Regions from separate parts of the Pseudomonas sp. B21-040 genome, predicted to be linked through region 2. Evidence: predicted binding sites of a transcription regulator. Region 2 holds the regulator's gene; each other region holds the start of a gene.
The links. The regulator FliA, encoded in region 2, starts transcription of late flagellar genes. The targets are predictions, from matches to a motif close to CTAAAGTTTNNNNNNNNNNNGCCGNTAA.

Region 1: the regulator FliA is predicted to act here: its motif matches at 1,392-1,419, upstream of LOY55_RS16705 (methyl-accepting chemotaxis protein).
Region 3: the regulator FliA is predicted to act here: its motif matches at 2,121-2,148, upstream of LOY55_RS16475 (methyl-accepting chemotaxis protein).
Region 4: the regulator FliA is predicted to act here: its motif matches at 2,076-2,103, upstream of LOY55_RS20780 (methyl-accepting chemotaxis protein).

What each region holds. Positions count from the first base shown of each region.
Region 1 is NZ_CP087176.1:3,628,437-3,632,548, reverse strand. Features, by position in the region: gene LOY55_RS16705 (methyl-accepting chemotaxis protein) at 1-1,325, opposite strand, end outside; gene LOY55_RS16700 (hypothetical protein) at 1,719-2,252, shown strand; gene LOY55_RS16695 (aldo/keto reductase) at 2,298-3,293, opposite strand; gene LOY55_RS16690 (LysR family transcriptional regulator) at 3,412-4,112, shown strand, end outside.
Region 2 is NZ_CP087176.1:1,723,506-1,727,617, reverse strand. Features, by position in the region: gene LOY55_RS07770 (chemotaxis protein CheA) at 1-880, opposite strand, end outside; gene LOY55_RS07765 (protein phosphatase CheZ) at 936-1,724, opposite strand; gene LOY55_RS07760 (chemotaxis response regulator CheY) at 1,747-2,118, opposite strand; gene fliA (RNA polymerase sigma factor FliA) at 2,286-3,026, opposite strand; gene fleN (flagellar synthesis regulator FleN) at 3,023-3,853, opposite strand; gene flhF (flagellar biosynthesis protein FlhF) at 3,970-4,112, opposite strand, start outside.
Region 3 is NZ_CP087176.1:3,578,321-3,582,432, reverse strand. Features, by position in the region: gene pnuC (nicotinamide riboside transporter PnuC) at 1-157, opposite strand, end outside; gene LOY55_RS16475 (methyl-accepting chemotaxis protein) at 358-1,992, opposite strand; gene LOY55_RS16470 (undecaprenyl-diphosphate phosphatase) at 2,285-3,115, shown strand; gene LOY55_RS16465 (DUF1294 domain-containing protein) at 3,112-3,543, shown strand; gene LOY55_RS16460 (MmcQ/YjbR family DNA-binding protein) at 3,540-3,899, opposite strand; gene LOY55_RS16455 (LysR substrate-binding domain-containing protein) at 3,896-4,112, opposite strand, start outside.
Region 4 is NZ_CP087176.1:4,537,099-4,541,210, reverse strand. Features, by position in the region: gene LOY55_RS20785 (Na+/H+ antiporter family protein) at 684-2,000, shown strand; gene LOY55_RS20780 (methyl-accepting chemotaxis protein) at 2,145-3,827, shown strand; gene LOY55_RS20775 (LysR family transcriptional regulator) at 3,991-4,112, opposite strand, start outside.

The sequences.
Region 1 (4,112 bases), 1.9 Mb from region 2:
TCGGCAGCGTTTTGCGCGACGCTTTCAGCGGTCGAACTCATTTCGGTGATGGCGGTGACGGTCTGATCGGTTTCCGAGGCATGACGCACCAGAATCTGACTGGTATGCGCCGAGGTACGTTGCAGATTGTCGAGGCTGGACGCCATTGCGCCGGTGGCCTCGGTCACTTCACCGATCATGTTCTGCAAGTAGACAAGAAACGCGTTGACCGAATGACCGATGGCGCCCAGTTCGTCTTCGGCGCGAATGATGATGCGCTTGGTCAGGTCGGCGTCTCCGGTCGACAGCGCATCGATATTGCCCTTGAGGATTTTCAAGCGCTGGACCAGTTGGCGGATCGCGTAGATCTGCAGCATTGCCAGCAGGATCACCATCGGAATTTGCAACAGGCTCAATGTGCTCAGGACGTCATCGCGCTGGGCGGTGATCAGTTTGGTCGGCAAGGCCGTGGCGAGAAACCACGGCGAGCCTTCGATCGGGCGCATGAAGAAGGTGCTGTCTTCACCGTTGTTATCAAATTCGACGCGCTGCGACGGGTCGCGGTTTTGCAGGCCGGCTTTCACTAGGTTGGCGAACGGCGAGTTGCCTGCCAGTTCACTGATGTTTTTCAGGACAATCGGGCCGCTGATGCGCGAACTGTTGCTGATGATCTTGCCATCGGCTTCGACGATCAGCATTTCAGCGCCGAGGTCTTTCTCCTTGCGTGCGATCAGGTCGTTGAAGAAGCCCAGCGTCACGTCGATGGTCGAGACACCGTACGCCACGCCATTTTTCTGAATGGCCATGGCGCAGTTGGTGCGTGGCTCGGCGCTGGCGTCATCTTTGTAGGCTGCCGCCCAGGCGCATTGGCCTCGTGGTGTTTGCATGCCGCCCTTGTACCAGGCCTGGTCGTAATAGTTCGGCGCGGCGTCGCTGTTCCAGAAGGCATTGGCCGCCAGCTTGCCCGAGGCGTCGCGGTGCCAGAAAGTGCTGAACTTGTTTCGCCCGGCTTCGCGCTGGCCGGGCAATGGCCAGATCCCGCCACCGAACACTTTCAATTCACCGTACTGATCCACCAGGCCTGGCAACACCGTGTCAATGGCGGCGCTGTCGAGCAAAGGAATGGTTTGGGTAATGCTGCGCTGCTGGGCCTGAACCTTGTTCAGTTCACCCTGAATTTGTTGGGCGACTTCGGCGATGCGATTGAGGGCGACCTGTTCCTCGGTATGGCGCAGTTTAGGCGCAACCAACTGGCTGATGCCGGCCACCGTCAGGCCAAACAGCAGCAGGATAAACAGCACCAGAAATAGTGTGTAGCGACCCTGAATGGTACGGAATGGGGGCATGGGACCGGTCCTTGTGTGCAGCACTTTTATTATTGGGCTTGGATTAAGCGGCGGTGCTTCGTCGGGCTATCGGCCTGCGCAGGGATAGCTTTAGGTACGACCGTCCAAGGTTGGGAGGTGTGATAGCGAGGTGTCAGGCACTGAGCGTATCGAGTCTGAAATAAACGAACTAAACAAGACGTACAAAGAGCCTGTTCAGTTGTTCATACGTTTTATGGACAGTGTGTTTAGAGCAATAAAACTAAACACTTGATCGTTTGTATTTGAAATGTACGGAAATTGTAAAAATATGGAATAAGTTGTTGGTGTGGCCAGTTGCCACGCCGATACTCGCCGACTTTAAACTCGGTCGGACAAGGAGTTGTTTATGGTGACGCAGTCGGGAATTCAGTCATGACTATCGGCTATACCGGGGGCTGGACGGCCAAGGCCGGTCTGCTGATTCAGAACACAGGTAGCAACGGCAAGCCTGTGACGCAAAACGCCAGAGTCAAGCAGATGCTGGCATTGGTGGGCACCAATCTCAACGCGCTGAATACGGCGAAAATGGATGAACAAAAACTGCATAGAAACGTTAAAGGCTTCGACCCGGCCAATGTTTCGTCGAAACAACTGGGCAATCTCGCCGCCTTCTTACGAGGCAGAGGGCTTATTTCTGATATCACCTCGATGACATTGATGAACGCCGGTGACAAGTTTGACCGGTTCGGGGTACAGAACGACCCGGATGCGAAGTTTAATGCGCTGGAATACTTTGCCACCCAACTGGACACCATCCAGAACAACAGCATCAAAGGTGACAAGTACGCCGTTGGCCTGATCCCGGAATACAAGACGGCTATTTACGTGCTGCAGAACTTGCACACTTATGGCAAAGGCAACGGAACCACGGTCCCTTTGGACAAGGGCGTCAACGCCAAGGCATGATCGGTTGCCGGCCCGTTCCGGACAACGAACGGGCCGGCAATGTTGTCAGCGGTCAAGCAACTTCATGACTTCCTCCGGGTAGCGCAAGCCTGCCGTCGCATTTGCCGGAAAGATTCCTTCCAGCGCTTGCAACTCGTCGCGGCTGAGTTTTACCTCCAGGGCGGCGACGTTTTCTTCAAGGTATTTACGCTGCTTGGTCCCTGGAATCGGAATCAGGTAGTCACCTTGCGCCAGTACCCAGGCCAACGCCAACTGACCGGCTGTCACGCCTTTGTCTGTCGCCAATGCCTGTACCTGCTGCACCAGCAACAGATTCTTCGCAAAGTTTTCGCCTTGGAAACGCGGACTGAAACGCCGGTAGTCGTCTGCCGCGAAGTCATCCGGGCTTTTTAACGCACCCGTCAGAAAGCCGCGCCCCAATGGACTGTAGGGCACAAACGCGACGCCCAATCGCTGGCACGCGGCCAGGCAACCGTTCTCTTCCTGATCGCGACTCCACAACGAATACTCACTTTGCAGCGCACTGATGGGATGCACCTTGTGCGCCCGTTCCAGCGTGGCGGCCGAGGCTTCGCTCAAACCGAGGTAACGCACCTTGCCGGTCTTGACCAACTCGGCCATGGCGCCGACGGTTTCTTCGATGGCCACCTGCGGATCGATCCGATGCTGGTAATACAAATCCAGGGTTTCCACGCCGAGGCGTTTGAGGGTGCCGTCGATAGACGTGCGAATGTATTCCGGCCGTCCATTGACGCCCCGTGCCGTGGGGTTGGACGGGTCGCGGACGATCCCGAATTTGCTCGCCAGAAACACCTGCTCGCGTTTGCCGACAATGGCTTTGCCAATCAATGCTTCGTTGGTGTGAGGGCCGTACATGTCGGCGGTGTCGAGCAGGTTGATCCCCAATTCGAGCGCACGATGCAGGGTGGCAGTGGCCTCGCGGATGTCCACGCCCGTGGTGTAGAAATCGGTCATGCCCATGCAGCCGAGGCCAATGGCGGAGACTTGCGGGCCGTTTTTGCCCAATTGACGTGTTTGCATGAAATCAACTCCCTGTGGTGTGAGCGCACAGTGTCGACCTCGACAGAAACAAGATAAACCGGCTAAAACTGCTATCACTGTTCGTAAAATCTAAATAATCAGCAAGAGCACCACAGCAATGGACCGTTTCAACGCCATGCGCGTATTTACCCGAATCGTCGAGCTCGGCGGGTTTGCCAAAGCGGCGGACAGCCTGCAATTACCCCGGGCATCGGTCACTGTTTTGATCAAGCAACTTGAAGCGCATCTCGGGGTGCAACTGCTGCAACGTACTACGCGACAGATCAGCCTGACCCTCGACGGCGCGGCGTATTACCCCCGTTGTGTGCGATTGCTGGCAGACCTGGAGGAAACCGAAGCGGTATTTTCCGCCGCACGGAACAACCCCAAAGGGCTGCTGCGTGTGGACATGCCGGCGGGGATAGGGCGCTTGATGGTGATTCCGAAGCTGCCCGAATTCACCCGCCGTTATCCGTTGATCGAACTGGAGCTCGGGTTGAACGACCGTCCCGTCGATCTGATTCGCGAAGGTGTCGATTGCGTGTTGCGCGGTGGCCAGGCACTGGACGATTCATTGGTGGCACGGCCATTGGTCATGCTGGATCAGGTCACGTGTGCCAGCCCGGACTATTTGCAACGCCACGGAACGCCTCAGTGTCTGGAAGACCTCGAAGGGCATCGGATGGTGGAGTACTTCTCCGCGAGCACCGGCAAGCGTTTCGGGCTCGAATTCCAGCTCGGCGATCAAGTACAGCACATGGATTTACCCAAACAGGTGTCGGTGAACAGTGCCGACGGCTATCTGGCCTCCTGTGAGGC
Region 2 (4,112 bases):
ATTCGTCGAGCAGCGATTCGAACTCGTGATCGGAGATCAGATCACCACCCGCCGCCGCTGCAGTTGGCGCAGCAGGAACTGGCACAGAAGCAATGGCCGACTCCAGCGCATCCACCGCAAAGTTGCCTTTGCCGTGCAACTGGTCGAGCAGTGCTTCAAATTCGTCGTCGGTAATGTCGGAGCTATCGCCTGCCGCTTTCGGGGCGGCTGGTGCAGCTGGCGCGGCGGCCACGGCATCGACAGCGAACTGGCCTTTACCGTGCAGTTGATCGAGCAAGGACTCGAACTCGGCATCGGTGATTTCGTCGCTCGCAGCGGCATCGCTGGAAGGCGTTGGTGCAGGTGCAGCCGCCGGAGCCTCAGCTTGAGCCTTGACGGCATTGAGCGAGTCCAGCAGTTGTTCGAATTCGTTATCGGTGATGTCGCCCGATTCGGCTTCAGCGGCAGGCGCTTCAAACACTTCAGCGACCGGTGCAGCTTCATCAGCCGTTTGCGGCTCGGCCAGTCGGGCCAGAGCTGCCAGCAATTCAGGTGTGGCAGCCGTGATCGGGCTGCGCTCGCGGACTTCGCTGAACATGCTGTTCACCGCGTCCAGCGCTTCGAGCACCACGTCCATCAGTTCTGAATCAACGCGACGCTCACCCTTGCGCAGGATGTCGAACACGTTCTCGGCGATATGGCAGCACTCCACCAGCTCGTTGAGCTGGAGGAAGCCGGCGCCCCCTTTTACAGTGTGAAAACCGCGAAAAATTGCATTGAGCAAGTCCGCATCATCCGGTCGGCTCTCAAGCTCGACCAGCTGTTCGGACAGTTGCTCTAGAATCTCGCCGGCCTCAACCAGGAAATCCTGAAGGATCTCTTCATCGGCGCCGAAGCTCATGTATGGGGTGCTCCTAACAGGTTTAAAAACCTAAAAAACCTAGAATGCTAAAACTCTAAAATCCCAGGCTGGATAGCAAATCGTCCACATCGTCCTGACCGGACACAACGTCTTCTCTTTTATCGGCATGAATCTGCGGACCTTCACCCTGAGAGAGATGTTTTTGCGGATCTTTTTCAGCCAGCATCGATTCACGGTCATGTTCGATACCCGCAAAGCGGTCTACCTGGCTGGCCATGAGTACGAGCTTGAGCAAATTGCTTTCAACTTCGGTGACCAATTGGGTCACACGCTTGATGACCTGACCGGTGAGGTCCTGGTAATCCTGAGCCAGCAGGATGTCGTTGAGGTTGCTCGACACCATGCGGTTGTCTTCGATACTGCGAGTCAGAAAACCGTCGACCCGACGGGCCAGTTCACGAAACTCTTCAGCCCCGACTTCACGACGCATGAACCGGCTCCAGTCGGTGCTCAACGCCTGGGCTTCATCGCTCAGGTTGTTGACCAGCGGCGTGGCGCTTTCCACCAGGTCCATGGTGCGGTTGGCCGCGGCCTCGGTGAGCTTGACCACATACCCCAGGCGCTCGGTGGCGTCCGTGATCTGTGACACTTCCTCGGCTTGCGGCATGTTCGGGTCAATCTGGAAGTTGACGATCGCGCTGTGCAGCTCGCGAGTGAGCTTGCCCACTTCCTGATACAGGCCGCGGTCACGGGTCTGATTGAGCTCATGGATCAGTTGCACAGCCTCGCCGAACCTGCCTTTTTCAAGGCTGGCGACCAGTTCGACGGCGTGTTTTTTCAGGGTCGATTCAAAATCGCCCAGTGAAGATTCTTTATGCTCCATAGCTCCCCCGTGGCGCAGTGGATCAACCGATGCGTTCGAAAATCTTCTCGATTTTTTCTTTCAACGCCTGGGCCGTGAAGGGTTTGACCACGTAGCCGTTTACACCGGCCTGGGCTGCTTCAATGATCTGCTCGCGCTTGGCTTCAGCGGTCACCATCAGCACCGGCAGGTGCTTGAGCTTTTCATCGGCGCGCACGTGACGCAGCAAGTCGATACCGGTCATGCCAGGCATGTTCCAGTCCGTTACCAGAAAGTCGATGCTCCCGCTGTTGAGAACCGGAATGGCAGTAGTGCCATCGTCGGCCTCGACCGTGTTGGTGAACCCAAGGTCACGCAACAGGTTTTTTATGATCCGCCGCATCGTTGAGAAGTCATCAACGATGAGGATTTTCATGTTCTTGTCCAATTCGACCTCCAAGCAGTCTTAAACGCGCCCAGCACCTGGACGCGCCATTTCAATCAATCCGGCAATGCATTCGATGACTGTCTGGAGCACAACAGATCGCAACCGGTGCCGTTCAAAACCGCACCAGCCACGTTCGCAGTGTCCCCACACTGCCTTCAGCGCGCTCGCCACTCCCCCAAACGCCCCCGCAAGCGGGCCGCGCACTGGCTGTGTAACTGGCTGACCCGCGATTCGCTGACCCCCAGGACCTCACCGATTTCCTTGAGATTCAACTCTTCGTCGTAGTACAGCGCCAACACCAGTCGCTCGCGCTCCGGCAAATTGGCAATCGCGTCCGCCAGCGCCGCCTGGAAGCGTTCATCTTCCAGATCGCGTGACGGTTCGAGATGAGCACTCGCGCCATCCTCGTGCAGCCCTTCGTGTTCGCCGTCTTGCAACAGATCGTCGAAACTGAATAGGCGGCTGCCCAGGGTGTCGTTCAAAATCCCGTAATAATCGTCGAGACTCAATTGGAGTTCGGCCGCAACCTCGTGATCTTTAGCGTCACGGCCGGTTTTAGCTTCAATAGAGCGAATTGCGTCACTGACCATGCGGGTATTTCGGTGGACCGAGCGTGGCGCCCAGTCCCCCTTGCGCACTTCATCGAGCATTGCGCCGCGGATTCGTATGCCCGCGTACGTCTCGAAACTCGCGCCTTTGCTGGCGTCGTATTTGGTCGATACTTCCAGCAGGCCGATCATCCCGGCCTGAATCAAATCTTCAACCTGCACACTGGCTGGCAGACGCGCCAGCAAATGGTAAGCAATGCGTTTGACCAGTGGCGCGTAACGCTCGATCAGCTCGTACTGCGCGTCACGCGCCGACTTCTTGTAGAGGTTGTAGCCACTGGCTGTCATAGGACGGGTCCTGCGGTCTGTTGCACGAGGCGCTCGACGAAAAACTCCAGGTGCCCACGCGGGTTGGCAGGCAACGGCCACGTATCGACCTTCTGAGCGATGGCCTTGAACGCCAGGGCACACTTGGAACGCGGGAAGGCTTCGTACACGGCGCGCTGTTTCTGCACGGCCTTGCGCACGCTTTCGTCGTAAGGCACCGCGCCGACGTATTGCAGGGCGACGTCGAGGAAGCGATCGGTGACTTTGGTCAACTTGGCGAACAGGTTGCGACCTTCTTGCGGGCTCTGGGCCATGTTGGCCAGGACACGGAAGCGGTTCATGCCGTAATCGCGGTTGAGCAATTTGATCAGCGCGTAGGCGTCAGTGATCGAGGTGGGCTCATCGCAGACCACCAGCAATACTTCCTGGGCCGCGCGAACAAAACTGACTACCGAGTCACCAATACCTGCAGCGGTGTCGATGACCAGTACGTCGAGGTTGTCGCCAATATCACTGAACGCCTGGATCAGGCCGGCGTGTTGCGCCGGGCTCAAGTGAACCATGCTCTGTGTACCGGACGCCGCCGGAACGATTCGAATACCGCCCGGCCCTTGCAACAGAACGTCGCGCAGCTCGCAGCGGCCTTCGATCACGTCGGCCAGGGTACGTTTGGGTGTCAGTCCCAGCAGGACGTCAACGTTCGCCAGGCCCAGGTCAGCGTCCAACAGCATGACGCGACGGCCGAGCTCAGCCAGGGCCAGCGACAAATTCACTGACACGTTAGTCTTGCCGACGCCACCCTTGCCGCCGGTCACCGCGATCACCTGTACGGGATGCATGCTGCCCATGTTATTTCTTTACCTTGTCTTGCATAGACGGAGGCCACATTACTGGCTGCGCGTTCGCAATTGGAACAATGCATGGCAGACCATCGATGTAGGTACAAAAACTGTTCATTACTACCTTAGCCAACCTGCTTGGTCGGGCTGTGGTAAATATCAGCGAACATGTCAGCCATGGCTTCTTCGCTGGGTTCTTCCTGCATTTGTACGCTGACGGCACGGCTGACCAATTGATGACGACGCGGCAGATGCAAATCATCCGGAA
Region 3 (4,112 bases), 1.9 Mb from region 2:
GCAGGAGCATGTCCGAATACAGCTTTACCTCAAAAAAGATCCAGCTATAAAGCAGCACCATGACCAGACCGATCGGCCAGCACCAGGGGTTCTGTTTGACGGTCAGCCAGACGGCGATTACACCGAGGGCAGCGGCAAACAGTTCAAGCCCGGACATGGAGGTTCCTTGGGAAAGCGAAGTGGGGGCGGATTGTACCGGCAGCCGCCGCCAAGTAGAACCAGCGCTGTAGCAGCTGTCGAGCAGCGCGAGGCTGCGTCCGGGGCCCCAGGACGTGTCAGGACAGCCGCGTTCGCAGGTTTACGACGACTTCGTCGCCGCGCGCAGCCTCGCGCTGCTCGACAGTTGCTACAGGGGGGTTACACGCGAAATTGCTTGAGCAACCCGTTCAACTGTTCGCTCAGGTCTTTCAATCGCACACTGGCCACGTTCGATTGTTGCGCCGCCAGCGCGGTGCTGTGGGACAACTGTGCAGCCTGGGTCACGTTCTGATTGATGTCCTCCACCACATGGGCTTGCTGCAACGTCGCACTGGCGATCGATGCGTTCAACCCGTTGAGGTTACGTAATGCCTGGCCGATTGCCGTTAAACTCGCACCGGCCAGCCCGGCCTGTTCAATGGTCAGTTGCGATGCCCGGCTACTGTCGCCGATAACCTTGACCGCCGCTTCCGAGTGGTTTTGCAGGCGCTCGATCATCGACTGGATCTCCGCTGTCGACTTCTGCGTGCGCTGGGCCAGCAGGCGCACTTCATCGGCCACCACCGCAAAACCACGCCCCTGTTCACCGGCCCGCGCGGCCTCGATGGCAGCGTTGAGGGCGAGCAGGTTGGTTTGCTCGGCGATGGAACGGATCACCTCCAGGACGCTGCCGATCTGCGTGCTTTCTGTGGCCAGGGTACGAATCACTTCCACGGCTTGATCGATGGTGCCGGACAGTTTGTCGATCTGCTGCAAGCTTCCGTCAATGTTGATCTGTCCCTGCTGCGCCTGAGACTCGGCATCGCGCATTTCGCTGGCCGCATGCTCGGCGTTCTTGGCCACATCCTGTACGCCGTAGGTCACTTCATTGATCGCTGTGGCCACCAGTTCCATTTGCTGTGATTGCTGCTGACTGCGCTGCTGGGCCTGGGTGGCGTCATTGCCCAAGTCACTGGACGATTGCCCCAGGTCACTGGCGGACACCTGCAATTGGGTAATGACCTGGCGCAACTTGCTGGTAAAGGCATTGAAGTGTCGCGCCAGTTGCGCCACCTCGTCGTTGCCATGGGTTTCTAGGCTGCGGGTCAGGTCACTTTCCCCGCTGGCGATATTGGCCATGGCATTCACCGTTTCCTGGAGCGGACGCACGATACTGCGCGCAATCAGCATGACCAGCAGGGCCATCACCAGGGCAATCACCACGCCGAGGGACGTCGCCTTCCAGACCTGGCCATAAAACTCGGCCTGCATGTCATCGATGTACACGCCCGACCCAATCACCCAGCCCCAGGGTTCGAAGAGTTTGACGTAGGAGGTTTTTTCCACCGGTGCGCTGGCACCAGGTTTCGGCCAGCGGTAATTGACCACGCCGGCGCCCTTGGCCTTGGCCACGGCGACCATTTCGTTAAACACCGCGAATCCGTCCGGGTCGCGGATGGCCGACAGGTTCTGACCGTCGAGTTTGGGGTTGGCCGGGTGCATGATCATCACCGGCGTCAGGTCGTTGATCCAGAAGTAGTCATTCTGGTCATAGCGCAACCCGCGAACCGCCATCAGCGCCTGCTTCTGCGCGGCATCGCGGGTGAGGGTGCCCGCAGTCTCCAGGTCATGGTAGTAATTCAGAATGCCGCTGGCGGTCTGCACGACGTGCTGGGTTTTCTGGGCCTTGGCCTGATAAAGGTCGTCGTGAATCTGCTTGAGCATCAGCATGCCCAATGTCAGTAGCATCACCACCGACACGATCAAGATGAGCCACAAGCGCCGGCTGATCGACACACTGCGTAAGCTGTTCATAACGCTGTCACTCCGATTTTCTTTTTCTTGTAATAAACGATTGCCAGCATCCAAGCACGCTTTGCCGTTCGGGCATATGCGACCCAAGTCCTATTCCGCGGCAGCGTTATAAAGGCATGTCTGCTAGGATTTCGGCCCCGCGCGGAAAAACCTGAATCCTTGCAGCTTTTCACGGAATTTTTACGGTTTCGTCTGGATCCTGTGCGCGCGGAACTTCAACTACGCTCAGCGCAATGAACGTTTTAAGAAAACTAACGGGGCATGCCTGGGGGCATCGCTTCTTGGGGGATTGATGGATCTTTGGACCGCCTTTCAGGCATTGATACTTGGCGTAGTAGAAGGGCTGACGGAGTTTCTGCCCATTTCCAGTACCGGGCACCAAATCATCGTGGCCGACTTGCTCGACTTCGGTGGTGAACGTGCTATCGCGTTCAACATCATTATTCAATTGGGCGCGATCCTGGCGGTGGTGTGGGAATTTCGCCGCAAGATTCTCGATGTGGTCACGGGGTTGCCGACCCAACCGAGCGCTCGCCGATTCACGGCCAATCTGCTGATCGCATTCATGCCAGCCGTGGTGTTGGGGGTGATTTTCTCCGACTTGATTCACCACTACCTGTTCAACCCGATTACTGTCGCCACCGCGCTGGTTGTGGGCGGGATCATCATGTTGTGGGCCGAGAAGCGCCAACACGAAGTGCACGCCGAAACCGTTGACGAGATTACTTGGCAAGATGCGTTGAAAGTCGGTTTCGCTCAGTGCCTGGCAATGATTCCAGGTACATCGCGTTCCGGGTCGACCATCATCGGCGGGTTGCTGTTTGGCCTGTCGCGCAAGACCGCTACCGAGTTCTCGTTTTTCCTGGCGATGCCGACCATGGTCGCTGCGGCGGTGTACTCGGGCTTCAAATACCGTCACCTGTTCGTGCCAGCGGATTTCCCGGTGTTCGCGATTGGTTTCGTCACTGCGTTCATCTTCGCCATGATCGCGGTCCGTGGCTTGCTCAAGTTCATCGCCAGCCACAGCTACGCGGCGTTCGCCTGGTATCGCATCGTGTTCGGCCTGATCATTCTGGCCACTTGGCAATTTGGTTGGGTCGACTGGTCCGCGGCCAAGCCATGAGTGACGCCGGCACGCGCCACAACCCCGGGCGCAGGTCCGGGGGCGAGCACATTCAGCATCTACGACTCAAGCTGCTGGTTTTTGCAGCGCTGTGCGCGTTGCCGTTGGCAGGGTCGGTTTTGCTCTGGCTGCGCGGGGTGTCATTGATTCCGCTGGCGGCGTATGGGGGCGTCAGTGTGCTGGCGTTTTTCCTGTACTGGAGTGACAAGCGCAAGGCCCGCGCCGATACCTGGCGCACGCCGGAAAACGTCTTGCATGCGGTCGAACTGGCCGGCGGCTGGCCTGGCGCGTTGCTGGCTCAGCAAGTGTTCCGGCACAAGACTCGCAAAGTCTCGTTTCAGCTGTTGTTCTGGCTGATTGTGCTGTTGCATCAGGTGTTCTGGATCGATCAGCTGTTCCTCGGCGCCCACCTGTTGGCACTGTTTTAAAGCAGCAATCCAACCTGGGTACGCTTGGGCAACTTGCTCACCACCAGTTGGTGGGAACGTTGCAACAAGCCTTGCAGCTCTTCGGCGCCCAGCGGGTAGGGCGTTTGCATGATGATCCACTGGGCTCTCGCCAGATAGGGAGCTGGGTGGATGCCCGGTCGGTCGCAATGCCCCAGAAACAGGTCCTTGTCGACTTTGAAGGCCAGCGATGCGCCACGCAGGTTCTGCAAGGCGAACATCTTGTTTCCTGCAATCGAAAACACCCGCACACCTCCCCATTTATAGTCCTCCCGCGCACCCGGTAGCGCGAGGCAGAACTGCGCGACATCCTGTTCGCTCATACGTCCAGCCTTCATATCAGTCGGTCCCCACAGGCATTGAATGATTCGATCAAATGGTCGAGCCAGGCGCGAACCGCCGGCATCACCCCGCGCCGATGAGGGTAGACCGCTTGTAGCCAGCCGCCAGGCAATGACCAGTCGGGCAGCAATTGGACTAGCGAACCGGCTTCCAGCTCTTGCTCGCAATACATCATGGGCAACAGGGTAAAGCCCTGGCCGGCGAGGGTG
Region 4 (4,112 bases), 2.8 Mb from region 2:
CTTTTCTGCCTGATCGCGCAGGAACAACACCTGACGCGAGAAGCCGTGGCCATATTGATAGGCATCCATGAACTGCTGACGAATCAGCAGCGCCTGGTTTTCACCCTGGGATTCGATCCGTGCCTGGGCGGCTTCGGTGAGCATCTCCATGCTTGAGGCTTTCACCATCTCGGAGCTGTGCTCCATGCGATACAGCGAAAGACCCACCAACAGGGTCACGATGCCGGCCAGGCAGAGCCCGGCCAACAGGGTGATTTTCCATTGAATGGAAAGTTGTCTTAGCGACATGGAGACGTCCTTTATTCGATAAATATCTGAGACTTTGCACTGTAGCGGCCGTGATTTGGCTTTCTTTATCCATGCGCTCAAATAAGAAACGAAACAAAACTTGTAGCAGCTGGCGAAGCCTGCGTCGGCCGGTCCGCGCTCGGGCGTAGCAGCCGTAAACCCTGTGATCTCGGTTCATTTGATTCACCGCGCTGCCTGATTTCACGACTGCTGCGCCCGAGCGCGGACCGGCCGACGCAGCCTTCGGCAGCTGCTACAGGGACGGTGTTCACTTTGACAAGGCGCCGGTGCTGCGGCACAGTGCGCGCCCTCTAATAAAACCCATTCTTAACTTCGCTGGCGGCTCTTCGCAGACTGCCGGCTGAGCTCATTTCGCTTGCCCAGAGGTAACGATGATTAATGCTGTAATTGCCGCGGTCGGCATCATGCTGATCCTCAGTCTGTCGCGCGTGCACGTGGTCATCGCGCTGATCGTCGGCGCGCTGGTGGGTGGTTTGACCGGCGGCCTGGGCATCGACGCCACGCTCAAAGCCTTTAATAGTGGCCTCGGTGGCGGCGCAACAGTCGCGTTGTCGTATGCCTTGCTCGGTGCGTTCGCGGTGGCGATTGCCAAGTCCGGCATGGCCCACGCCCTGGCGGACAAGGCCCTGGCGATGGTTGATCGCCAGCACGCCAGCGGTGGGGGGCAAGTCAAGTGGCTGCTGATCGGTTTGCTGTGGGTGGTGGCCATCGCCTCGCAAAACATTCTGCCGATACATATCGCGTTTATCCCGTTGCTGGTGCCGCCGCTTTTATATGTGCTGACCAAGCTGCAACTGGATCGCCGGTTGATTGCCTGCGTCATGACCTTCGGTTTGATCACCCCGTACATGTTCCTGCCGGTGGGCTTCGGCAACATCTTCCTCAACGAGATTCTGCTGGCCAACGTCGCCCGCAGCGGCGTGGACATCAGCGGCATCAACGTCACCCACGCCATGGGTATTCCGGCACTGGGCATGGTGTTCGGCCTGGCGGTGGCGTTTTTCAGCTATCGCAAGAAACGCGTCTACGACCTGGAGAAAATCGAGCAAGTCGAACAGGTCGCGGTGCAATACAACCCGCTGAGCCTGATGGTCGCGGGCGTCGCCATCGTGGCGGCCTTCATTATTCAGTTGCTGCTGGACTCGATGATCATCGGCGCGCTGGCCGGGTTCCTGATTTTCTCGGTGTCGGGCATTGTGAAATGGCGTGAAACCGACGACCTGTTCACCGAAGGCATGAAGATGATGGCGATGATCGGCTTCATCATGATCGCCGCGTCCGGGTTCGCCGAAGTAATGAAAGCCACCGGTCAGGTGCAGACGCTGGTGGAATCGTCGGCCTCGTGGATCAACCACAGCAAAGGCATTGGCGCACTGTTGATGCTGTTGGTGGGGTTGCTGGTGACCATGGGCATTGGTTCGTCGTTCTCCACCGTGCCGATCCTGGCGGCGATTTTCGTGCCGTTGTGCGTGCAACTGGGTTTCAGCCCGTTGGCGATCGTGTGCATCGTCGGCACGGCCGGCGCCCTGGGTGATGCCGGTTCGCCGGCCTCCGACTCGACCCTGGGCCCGACCTCGGGTTTGAACATTGACGGCCAGCACCATCACATCTGGGACACCGTGGTCCCGACCTTCCTGCACTACAACCTGCCGCTGCTGGCGTTCGGCTGGGTGGCGGCGATGATTCTCTAACCTGGCCCACCCTGTAGGAGCACGGCTTGCCGGCGATGGCGTCCTTGAAATCGCCATCGCCGGCAAGCCGTGCTCCTACAGTTTTTTGTTGGCGTGCCGTTAAAGCCTTTAACCACGCCAACAAAACCAAAAGAGTGAACCGTCATGCGCATGAGCCTGAAGGCTAAAGTCCTGTCCCTTGCCGTTCTCCCGGTGTTGCTCTTTGCCTTGGTTATCAGCCTGACCACGCTTTTCGTCCTCCAGGAACAGGCGCACAAGGAAGTCGAAGAAACCCGTCAGCGCCTGCTCAACGATGCCAAGGCCACGCTGCAAAGCTACGTTGCCGTGGCCATGACCACGATCAAACCGCTCTACGACGCGGCCGCCCCCGGTGATGATGCCGCGCGCGCGCAGGTGATCAAGTTGCTGTCGAGCATCACCTACGGCAAGGAAGGCTACTTCTTCGGCTACGACTCCAACACAGTGCGCCTGTTCAAGGCCAACAGCCCCGAAGGCGTGGGCCAGAGCTTCAAGGACAACCGCGACCCGAACGGCGTCTACGTCAACCGCGACCTGGTGAAAGTCGCCAAGGACGGTACTCACTACCTGCAATACAGCTCACCGCTGCCCGGCAACACCCAGGTGCTGGTGCCTAAACTCGGCTACACCGAATACCTGTCGAAGTGGGACATGGCGGTGGGCACGTCGGTCAACCTCGATGGCATCGAAGCGCAAGTCGCGCTGGTGGAGGCCAAGGTCCAGGAACGCATGGAAGGCGTGGTGCTGAGCATTGTCGGGATTGCCGCGGTGCTGCTGTTGGTGATTGCGGCGGTCGGCCTGCTGCTGGCCAACACCATTCTGCGTCCACTGAACCTGATGAAAGCCAACCTCGATGACATCGCGGCGGGCGAGGGCGACCTGACGCGCCGCTTGTCCATCACCAGCCAGGATGAACTCGGTGAACTGGCTGGCTCGTTCAACCGTTTTGTCGACAAAATCCACAGTCTGGTGCGCCAGATCACCGAAATGACCTCGCAACTGACCGGTCTGGTGAATCAGGTCTCCGACCAGGCCCAGCGTTCGGACCAGGCCATGGAACGTCAGCGCCATGAGACCGATCAGGTTGCGACGGCGATCAACGAAATGTCGGCGGCGGCTCAGGAAGTGGCCAAAAGTGCACAAAACGCAGCCGTGGCTGCACAGCAAACTGACGAAGAAGGCCAGGCCGCCAAGCGTGTGGTGGCCGGCAGTATCGTGAAGATTCATGCGTTGGTGGACGACATCCGCAGCAGCGGTGTGTCGTTGGACAGCCTGCAAAAAGACGTGTCGTCGATTGTCAGCGTCCTCGGTGTGATCCGTTCGATTGCCGACCAAACCAACTTGCTGGCACTCAACGCCGCCATCGAAGCGGCCCGTGCCGGCGAAGCGGGGCGCGGGTTTGCGGTGGTGGCCGATGAAGTTCGCGCGCTGGCCAGTCGTACGCAAATCAGCACCCAGGAAATCCAGGGCATGATCGACCGCTTGCAGGCCGGGACCCAATCGGCGGTGGAAGCCATGCGCCGTTCCAGCGAAGCCGGCGACGGCACGTCCGCGCAGGCCAACGAGGCGGGCGCCTCACTCGACACCATGGCGCAGTTGATCGGCACCATCAACTCGATGAACGCACAGATCGCCAGCGCCGCTGAAGAACAAACCGCAGTGGCCGAAGAGATCAACCGCAGCGTGCATCAGATCGCGGTCGCCGTGGACAATGTGGCGGATGAAACGCAGCTCGGTGCGCAGACTTCGCGCAGCCTGGCTGACCTCGGCCAGCGCCTTGGCAAACTGGTCGGCCAGTTCCGTATCTGAGCCGTTAAGCATTCTTTGTAGCAGCTGGCGCAGCCTGCGTTCGGCTGCGAAGCAGTCGTAAACCTTGAGTGCGAGGTCTTCCTGAAACACCGCATCGACTGATTTCACGACTGCTGCGCAGCCGAACGCAGGCTGCGCCAGCTGCTATAGATTTATGTTGATGCTACGGTCTGTCCCAATACGGCACAGCCCCAAAGCATTCAACAAAGAAATCAATCACCGTCCGCACCTTCACCGACAACCGTCGGCTGCCCGGCCACAACACCGCAATCTGCTGCGGCTCCA